One region of the Promicromonospora sp. Marseille-Q5078 genome, then DNA from elsewhere that is predicted to be linked to it. Evidence: riboswitches for the same ligand, from Rfam matches in the RefSeq annotation. Region 1 holds a riboswitch; the other holds the start of a gene.
What was found. A riboswitch is a leader RNA that binds a small molecule or an ion and turns the genes downstream of it on or off. The one in region 1 is predicted to bind glycine.
Positions count from the first base shown of each region.

Region 2: another riboswitch for glycine. It lies ahead of ACQFYA_RS14770 (DUF5058 family protein); the one in region 1 lies ahead of gcvP (aminomethyl-transferring glycine dehydrogenase).

Region 1 is NZ_JBNPQG010000001.1:173,332-177,738, reverse strand. Features, by position in the region: gene gcvP (aminomethyl-transferring glycine dehydrogenase) at 1-2,314, opposite strand, end outside; glycine riboswitch at 2,575-2,697, opposite strand; gene ACQFYA_RS00785 (HdeD family acid-resistance protein) at 2,726-3,523, opposite strand; gene ACQFYA_RS00780 (LysR family transcriptional regulator) at 3,585-4,407, opposite strand, start outside.
Region 2 is NZ_JBNPQG010000001.1:3,168,139-3,172,545, forward strand. Features, by position in the region: gene ACQFYA_RS14755 (amidohydrolase) at 1-573, opposite strand, end outside; gene ACQFYA_RS14760 (hypothetical protein) at 630-1,358, opposite strand; gene ACQFYA_RS14765 (DUF5058 family protein) at 1,484-1,978, opposite strand; partial or broken gene ACQFYA_RS14770 (DUF5058 family protein) at 2,100-2,240, opposite strand; glycine riboswitch at 2,292-2,370, opposite strand; glycine riboswitch at 2,374-2,460, opposite strand; partial or broken gene ACQFYA_RS14775 (Gfo/Idh/MocA family protein) at 2,603-3,729, opposite strand; gene ACQFYA_RS14780 (Gfo/Idh/MocA family protein) at 3,785-4,407, opposite strand, start outside.

The DNA of each region.
Region 1 (4,407 bases):
TGGCCGGCAGGAACGGCACCAGGTGCTCCGCCACCGCGACGGGCCCGACGCCGGGGCCTCCGCCGCCGTGCGGGATGCAGAACGTCTTGTGCAGGTTGAGGTGCGACACGTCGCCGCCGAACTCCCCCGGCCGCGCCAGCCCGACCAGCGCGTTCAGGTTCGCGCCGTCGATGTACACCTGCCCACCAGCATCGTGTACAAGGTCGCAGACTTCGCGGACATGCTCCTCGTACACCCCGTGCGTGGACGGGTACGTGATCATGATCCCGGCCACCTGCGCGCCGTGCTGGTCCAGCTTCGCGCGCAGGTCGTCGAGCTGGATCTCGCCGTCGTCCGCCGTCGCCACGACCACCACGCGCAGCCCCGCGAGGGCCGCCGACGCCGCGTTCGTCCCGTGCGCCGACGCCGGGATCAGCACGATGTCGCGGTGCCCCTCACCCCGCGACCGGTGGTACCCCTTGATCGCCAGCAGGCCCGCGAACTCGCCCTGCGAGCCCGCGTTCGGCTGCACCGACACCCCCGCGTACCCCGTGATCTCCGCGAGCTGCGCCTCCAGCGTCGACACCAGCTCCGTGTAGCCCCGGGCCTGGTCAGCGGGCACGTACGGGTGGATGTCCGCGAAGCCCGGCCAGCTGATGGCCTCCATCTCCGCCGTCGCGTTGAGCTTCATCGTGCACGAGCCCAGCGGGATCATCGTGCGGTCCAGCGCCAGGTCCTTGTCGCTCAGCGACCGCAGGTAGCGGAGCATCGAGGTCTCGCTGCGGTGGACGTGGAAGATGGGGTGCTGGAGGTAGGGCGTGGTCCGGGTGACGTCCGCGGGGAGCTCGAAAACCCCTCGCGCGGACGCGTTCACGGGCGCCAGGGCGCCCTCCACTTCGGGAAGGTCTACGTCCGCGCGAGGGGTGTCCGAGCTCCCCGCTTCGTCCGTCACATCGACTACCTGGCCGGTGACGGCGGCGAGGACTGCATCAACGTCGGGCTGTGTGGTCGTCTCGTCGCAGGCGATCTGTACGTGGTCGGCGTCGGCCTTGTACAGGTTGTAGCCGGCGTCCGCGGCGGCCGTGACGACCTGCTGCGCGCGGCCCGGGACGACGGCGCGGACGGTGTCGAAGAAGACCTCGTGCTCGACCTCGACCCCCGCGGCGCGCAGGCCCGCCGCGACGGCGGCGGCGCGGGCGTGGGTGCGCTCCGCGATCGCGCGCAGGCCCTCCGGGCCGTGGTAGACCGCGTACATCGAGGCCACGATCGCGAGCAGCGCCTGCGCCGTGCAGATGTTGCTCGTCGCCTTCTCGCGGCGGATGTGCTGCTCTCGGGTGGCAAGGGCGAGGCGCAGGCCCGTCGCGCCGTCGGCGTCGGTCGACACGCCCACCAGGCGGCCGGGCAGCTGCCGCTCGAGGCCCTTGCGGACCGCCATGAACGCCGCGTGGGGGCCGCCGTAGAAGAGCGGGACGCCGAAACGCTGCGCCGAACCCACCGACACGTCCGCGCCGAGCTCCCCCGGGGAGGTCAGCAGGGTCAGGGCCAGGAGGTCCGCGGCCACCGTGACGAGCGCGCCGCGCTCCTTGGCCTCCGCGACCACGCCGCGCGCGTCCAGCACACGCCCCGACGCGCCCGCCTGCTGCACCACGACGCCCACCAGGTCGCCCTCGGGCAGCTCGCCGCCCGCCGCGACGAACGCCTCCAGGCCGGCCGCGAGCCCGCCGTCGAGCCCCATCGCGACGACCGGCAGCCCGATGGCCTCCGCGCGGCCGCGCGTCACCGCGAGGCTCTGCGGGAACAGGTCCGCGTCGAGCACCACGTACCCGCTCTTCGCGCGCGAGGCGCGCCACATGAGCGCGACGGCCTCCGCCACCGCGGTCGCCTCGTCGAGCAGGGACGCGCCGGCGATCCCCAGGCCCGTAAGGTCCTCCACGGCCTGCTGGAAGTTGAGCAGCGCCTCAAGCCGGCCCTGGGAGATCTCCGGCTGGTACGGCGTGTACGCCGTGTACCAGGCGGGGGACTCGAGCACGTTGCGGCGGATCACCGGGGGAGTGGCGGTGCCGTAGTAGCCCAGGCCGATCATCTGGCGCTTGACCTGGTTCTTCCCCGCGAGGTCGCGCAGGTGGGCCAGCACCTCGGCCTCGGACCGGGCGGCGGGCAGGTCGAGCGGACGGTCCGTGCGGATCGCCTTCGGGACAGCGGCGTCGACGAGGGCGTCCAGGCTGTCGTGGCCGAGCTGGTCCAGCATCGTCGCGACCTCGCGGCCGCGGGGGCCCAGGTGGCGGTCGGCGAACACGTCGGGGTCGTACGCGGGGGAGCCGGGGGAGGTGGTCACGTCGAGCGCTCCGGGAGGTCGGTCGGGCAGGCGGACGGGGACGATCGAGTCCCTCCCCGCTCTGTCATCTGACCACGTGCCGGGCGTCCGCCCGGTCGCACGTCGACCTGAGAGTTTTGCCGGTCCGCCTGGCATCGCCACGGCCTGCGTCACAGCAGGTCAGGACGACGACGGGGCGCGCCGACTTGCACCGTCGGTGGGTCCGTCGTCGACGTCGGGCCAGGGCCGGACGAGGGCGGCGCACCGCTTTCCAGAGTTGCCTCGCCGCGACGGTACGGGGTGCCTGAGAGATTCCCGGGGAGGGATTGCTCCTTCGGCGCCGGCCGCACGCGCACCGGGTGACCGGTCCGACGTCACGGCGCGGGCTCTCCCGACGCGGTTCGAACAGCGTGTTGCGTTGTGCCGCCGATCCTACCCGGGCCGTGTGTCGTCCTCGTGACGCGCCGTGGCCGGGTCGGCGCCGCCCGTCGCCGCCGGCCGTGCGGGCCCGTCCGTCGTGGGCGCGGGCGGCCGCCCGCGCCTCGGCGTCGTCGCGGCCCGGGGCGCCGCGGCGTCGGTCTCCCGCGGGACACCCTCGGCAGGGGCCCGTCCCTTGCGCTCGTCGCGCACCCGTGTGGTGCTCGCGAGCCCGCCGACGAGGATCACCGCCCCCGACAGCAGCAGGTACAGGGCGAGGAGCAGCGCGATCGTCACCGTGTCGTCGGTGGGTCGGGTGAGGACGACGACGCCCAGCACCAGCCACAGCACGGCGTTGGCGAGCTGCCAGTCCCACGCCAGCGCCCGCAGCGCGCGCCCCCGCAGCGCGCCGATCACCCCGACCGCGCCGGCGGCGCAGGCCCAGATCCCGACGACGAGGTACAGCATGGGCGCCGTCATCGACGGCCACAGGACGATCAGCAGCGCCGCGGCGACGCTCAGGATGCCCGCGACGAACCGCCAGCTGACCTCGTCCCCGGTGCTCTGCGCGGTCGTGTCGGCCTTCGACGGCCGGCCCTCGACGATCAGCAGGACGCCCTGCACGAGGATCACGAGCCCGACCAGCCAGCGCAGCCACACCAACCCCTCCTCGGGGTTGAGGAAGAGCAGGACGCCGGCCGCGAGGTAGGCGACGCCCCGCAGGTACACCAGTCCCCACAGCCGTCGCGCCGTCCCGACGGTGCGCCGGGACAGCGGCGCCCCCTTGCCCGACCCCGCGGTGGTGTCGCTCATGCTCGCGATCGTAGGAGCGCCGCGCGTGCGCCGCGCGCCGGAGCGCGGCGGCGGCCGCTGCTCAGCCGAGCTCGAGGTCCCGCGTGACCTCGACCATCGCGTCGACCACGGCGCGCACGGCGGGGCCGGGCTCGTGCCGCGTGGCGCGGTGCCGCGCCACGATGCGCCGGGTGCCCAGCCCGGCCAGCCGCGCGACCTCCAGGCCCTCGGGCACGTCCCCGCCCTCGAGCGCGAGCGCGGGGAGCATCGCGACGCCTTGGTTGGCGGCGACCAGGGCGAGCGCCGTGTCGAAGTCGAAGAACGAGTGCCGGGTGGTGACCGTGGTGCCGAGCGTGCGCCCGAGGCGCCGCAGCGCACGGTCGGACGCCGTGCCCGCCTCGGCCCCGATCCACTGGAGCTGCGCCAGGTCGTCGAGCCGCTCGGGCATCGGCAGCGCGGCCGGGACGACGACGCACCACGGCTCGTCGATCAGGGGCACGTCGTGCACGCCGCGGGGCGCGGGGGCGTCCATGTCCGCGTCGCGCTCGAGCAGGACGACGTCGAGGTCGCCGGCCCGGAGCATCCGGATCGCCTCCGCGGGCTCGTGCTCGCGCACGTCCACCTCGACACCCGGGTACTGCTCGGCGAGGTCGGCGAGCATGGGCGCCACCACGGCACGGATCGCCGACTGGAACGCCCCGAGCACGACGCGGCCGCTCACGCCCTCGCCGAGGGCGGCGATCGCCTGCCGGGCCTCGAGCAGCTCCGCCTCGATGCGTTCGCCCACCTCGGCCAGCACCCGGCCCGCCGGGGTGAGGGTCACGCCGCGAGGCCCGCGGTCGAGGACGGCGAGGCCCTCCTCGGACTCCAAACGGGCGATCTGCTGGGAGACCGCGGACGGGGTG
Region 2 (4,407 bases), 3.0 Mb from region 1:
CAGCGCCTGCCAGACGCCCAGCCCGTCGCCGGGGTGCCAGGTGAGGGCCACGTCGACGTCCTGGAACGCCCCGCCCGTCACCATGAACGACTTGCCGGCCGCGCCCTCCTCGGCCGGGCAGCCGTAGTAGCGCACCACGCCCGGCAGCCCCTCGGCCTCCAGGTGCCGGGCCAGGGCCGCGGCGGCCAGCAGCGAGCCGGAGCCCAGCAGGTGGTGACCGCAGCCCTGGCCGTTGCCGGAGTCGTTGCCCGGGTCCGGCGCGCGCTCGACGCTGCCGGCGGCCTGGCTGAGCGACGCCAGCGCGTCGTACTCGCCGAGGAACGCGATCACCGGGCCGGTGGTGCCCCACTGCGCGGTGAACGCCGTCGGGATCCCTGCCACGTCCCGGGTGACCGACGCGCCGAGCTCCGTGGCGACGGCGACCTGCTTGGCCACGGACCGGTGCTCCTCCCAGCGCAGCTCGGGCTCGGCCCAGATGGCGTCGGCCAGGTCGGTGAGGCGGGGGGCCAGCTCGTCGACGAGCGGCGTGACGGTCTCCAGCGGGGTGCGGGTCGTGCTCAGGACGTCGGTCATGGGGCGCTCCTTCGTGGTGGGACGGGTCTCGGTGGTCGGGGACGGCGGGGAGGGGGTCACGCGGGCGCGCCGTTCTCGGAGGCGGCGGGGGCGCGGCGCACGGCGGAGGCGAGCACCAGCCCGGTCGTGCCGAGCACCGCCACGGCCAGGGCGAACGGGGCGATCGCGGGCACCAGCGGCACGAGCACGAACTGCACGAGCACCCCGACGGCGACGGCGACGCGCAGCGTGCGCCAGTCCGGGTTGCTCGCGACCATCTGCACGAGGATCGCGCCCATGATCGCCGGCAGGACGTACAGCTGGACGGTGCCTACCACGGCGTCCGGGATGACCCGCATCAGCACGGTGCCGAGGAGGCCGACGCACACGGCCAGCGACGTGAGGTGCGTGGTCGCGGCCCCGCAGATCGCGAGGACGGCGGCGAGCTGGCCCTTGCGGGTGTCGGGCCGGGCGCCGATGGTCGACTGGGCGACGATCGCCGCCGGGAGCAGCTTGTTCGAGATGTTCCCGATCATGAACGCCTGGTACATGCTGGCGGGGCCGAGGATCGGGAAGTACGACAGGGGCTCCACGACCCAGATGACGCCGAACGCCACGGCCAGCGTGGCGACCGCGGCGAGCACGGTCGTGAGGTGGACCCCGAGCTCGGCGGCGAGGACCGCGGGCCCGGCGATCATGAGGACCATCCCCAGGAGCATGGTGATGCGGCCCCAGCGGGACGTCGTCGTGTCGAACCGGCGCCAGGACGCGGCGTCGGCGGTGCTGGCGGTGCTGGCGGTGCTCACGGGAGAGGTGGAGCTGGCGGTACCCGAGTTCGTCGTTGCAGACATGAGGATCCCTGCTCTCTGTGCCGGAGTGTCGGGGGCCGGATGGGCCGAGGGCGGGCGGGGGTCGACGCGCGGGGGCGCCGTCAGCCGAGCCCGGCGGAGGTGAGCGCGACGGCGACGGCGAGGCCGGCGACCAGCGCGATCCCCAGCCCCCACTCCTTGAGCCAGCCGGCGTCGAACCTCCGCGAGAGGTGGAGCAGCCCGGCCATCACGACGCCGGAGGACACCGCCACCGCGGCCGGGACGACCCCGGACGCGAGCTGCTGCAGCCCCATGACGGCGAACGCCCCGAGCATCGCGGCGCCGGGCACCACGGACATGGCCGCGGCCGTCCGGCCCGAGACCTTGACCGCGCCCTGCCCGCGCTTGAGCAGCGGCGTGACGATCAGCGTCACGACCATCCAGCCCGCCCCCGCGATGCCCATGGCGAGCAGAGCGGTGGCGAACACCTCCTGGGTCCAGCCGTCCCCGCCGAGCCGGGCACCCATCCCGGTCGCCACCAGCGAGGCGGCGTTCAGCTCGTAGGGGGCGGACCCGATGAGCCCGATCCGCACGAGGACCGCGGGGCTGCCGAGCACGCTGATCAGCGTGATCGCGATGAGGGAGACGGCCAGGGACGGGCCGATCGAGGCGAGGCGACCCGGCGCGGAAGGCGGTGGCGACCTCCGTGGCCTCCATCCCGGCGTCGGGGGCCGCGCGACGCACCGCCCGATAGTAGATGACGCTCTGGAGCGCGATGACGACGAACACCCCGATCGCGGAGACCCAGAGGATCGGCTGGCTCGCGGCGGCGAGCACGTCGGTGGAGTCGGGGGCTAGCTCGGACGCGGCGACGGACATGCGGCCTCCCTGGGTCGCGTCACCGGCGCGGCGCGCCGGTGATCCGTCCCGCTCTGTCCTTCGGCCTGAGAGTGTCGCGCGGTCGAGCGCTTCCCCGTCGGCGGACCCCGTGTGGGGTCACTCTCCAGAGTTCCCTGACCGTAGAGTCCTTCTGCCTGAGAGATTGCGGGTGCTTGCCCCTTCGGCGCTCGCCGGAGCGAGTCTCTCCCCTACGGATCGTCGGGCGCCGGGGCTGGTGGCCCCGACGTCGGTGCTTGCTTCGGGCACCATCGTGCCCGGCCGCCCGTTTCGTGCGGGTTTCCGCCGTGGATCGATCCGGTTCCGGTCCTGCGCCGGGCCGCGAGGGCCAGGCGCAGGCGCGCTCAGACCGCGGTGAACGCCGCCCCGGCGGCGGCGCTGCGCTGCACGGCGTCGAGCACCCGCTGCACCTGCAGGCCCTCGTCGAACGACGGCGCCGGGTCCCGCCCGTCGTGCACGGCCTCCAGGAACTCCTGCAGCTCGTGCACGAAGGAGTGGTCGTAGCCGAGCCCGTGGCCGGCGGGCCACCAGTTGTCGAGCCGGGGTGCTCCGGCTCCGTCGCCAGGATGCGGCGGAAGCCGTTCTCGGCGTCGGGCAGGTCGCGGTCGTACAGCCAGAGCTCGTTCATCGCCTCGAAGTCGAAGGCGACGCTCCCCCGCGACCCGTTCACCTCGAGCCGCATCGCGTTCTTGCGGCCCGTGGCCATGCGGGTGGCCTCGAAGGTCATCAGCGCGCCGCCGTCGCCCCGGCCCACGAAGGCGGCGGCGTCGTCCACCGTGACCTCGCCGAGCTCGCCGGACCCGCGGGCCGCCAGGCCGCCCGACGAGGGCGAGGCCTCGACCGGGCGGTGGGTCACGAAGGTCTCGGTGGTGCCGCTCACCTCGGTGAGGAGCTGGCCGGTGACGAACTGCGCCACGTCGACGATGTGCGACCCGATGTCGCCCAGCGCGCCCGCGCCCGCCCGGTCGCGCTGCAGCCGCCAGGTGAGCGGGAAGGACTCGTCCACGATGAAGTCCTGCAGGTAGACGGCGCGCACGTGGCGCACGGCGCCGAGCCGGCCGGCGGCGACGAGCCGCCGCGCGAGCGCGAGCGCCGGGACCTGGCGGTAGTTGAACGCCACCATGCTGCGCACGCCGCGCGCGGCGGCCGCCCGGGCGGCGGCCGCCATCCGCTCGGCCGCCGCGACGGACGTCGCGAGCGGCTTCTCGCAGATCACGTGCTTGCCGGCCGCCATGGCGGCGACGGCGACCTCCTCGTGCGTGTCGCCCGGCGTGAGGATGTCGACCACCTGGACGTCGTCGCGCTCGAGCACGGACCGCCAGTCGTCGGTGGCCTCGGCCCAGCCGAGCCGGTCGGCGGCCTCGGCTGCCCGCGCGAGGTCGCGGCCCGCGAGCACGCGCATCGCCGTCCGCGCGCGGGGCGTCCCGACGTGGTCGACGGTGCGCCACGCGTGCGAGTGCACGGCGCCCATGAACGAGTGGCCCACCGCGGCGACGCCCACGACCGGCAGGCCGGCGCCGGGACGCTCAGCCACGGGTCGGCCCCGCCGGGTCGAGGGCGGGGTCGAGGGCGGGGTCGAGGGCGGGGTCGAGCGCCGCCCGGACCGACGTCCACGACCCGAGCCGCGCGCGGACGTCGTCCCGCGCCTCGTCCGCGAGCGCCCGCTGGTACGCCCGCTCGAGCACGTCGTCGACGAGCACGCGCGCGCCCGACGTCGCCGACTCGACGGCCGCCTCGACCATCGCCAGGCTCAGCACGTTCTCGTGGACCTCGCCGCGCGGGGCGGGCCCGCCGTCGAGGGCGGCGAGGAAGGCCGCGAGCGACCCCGCGATCCCCTCGCCCCGGTCCTCGGCGCCGGGGCCGTCCGGCGACGACGTCGCCGCCGCGGGCTCGGCGACCGGGTCGTGGTCGCCGTCCCACACCGCGCTGCCGTGCTCGCCCGACAGCCGCCACGACCCGTTCCACGACGTCTCCCGCCCCGGGCTGCACCAGCTGCCCGTGTAGGCGTACCGGACGCCGCCAGTCATCTCGAAGACCGCGGTGGCCGCGGCGTCGCCGGCGTACCAGCTCCACGGCGGGTTGAACGACTCGCAGTAGACCGAGACCGGCTCGGCGTCGAGGAGGTACCGGGCGGTGTCGAACGGGTGGA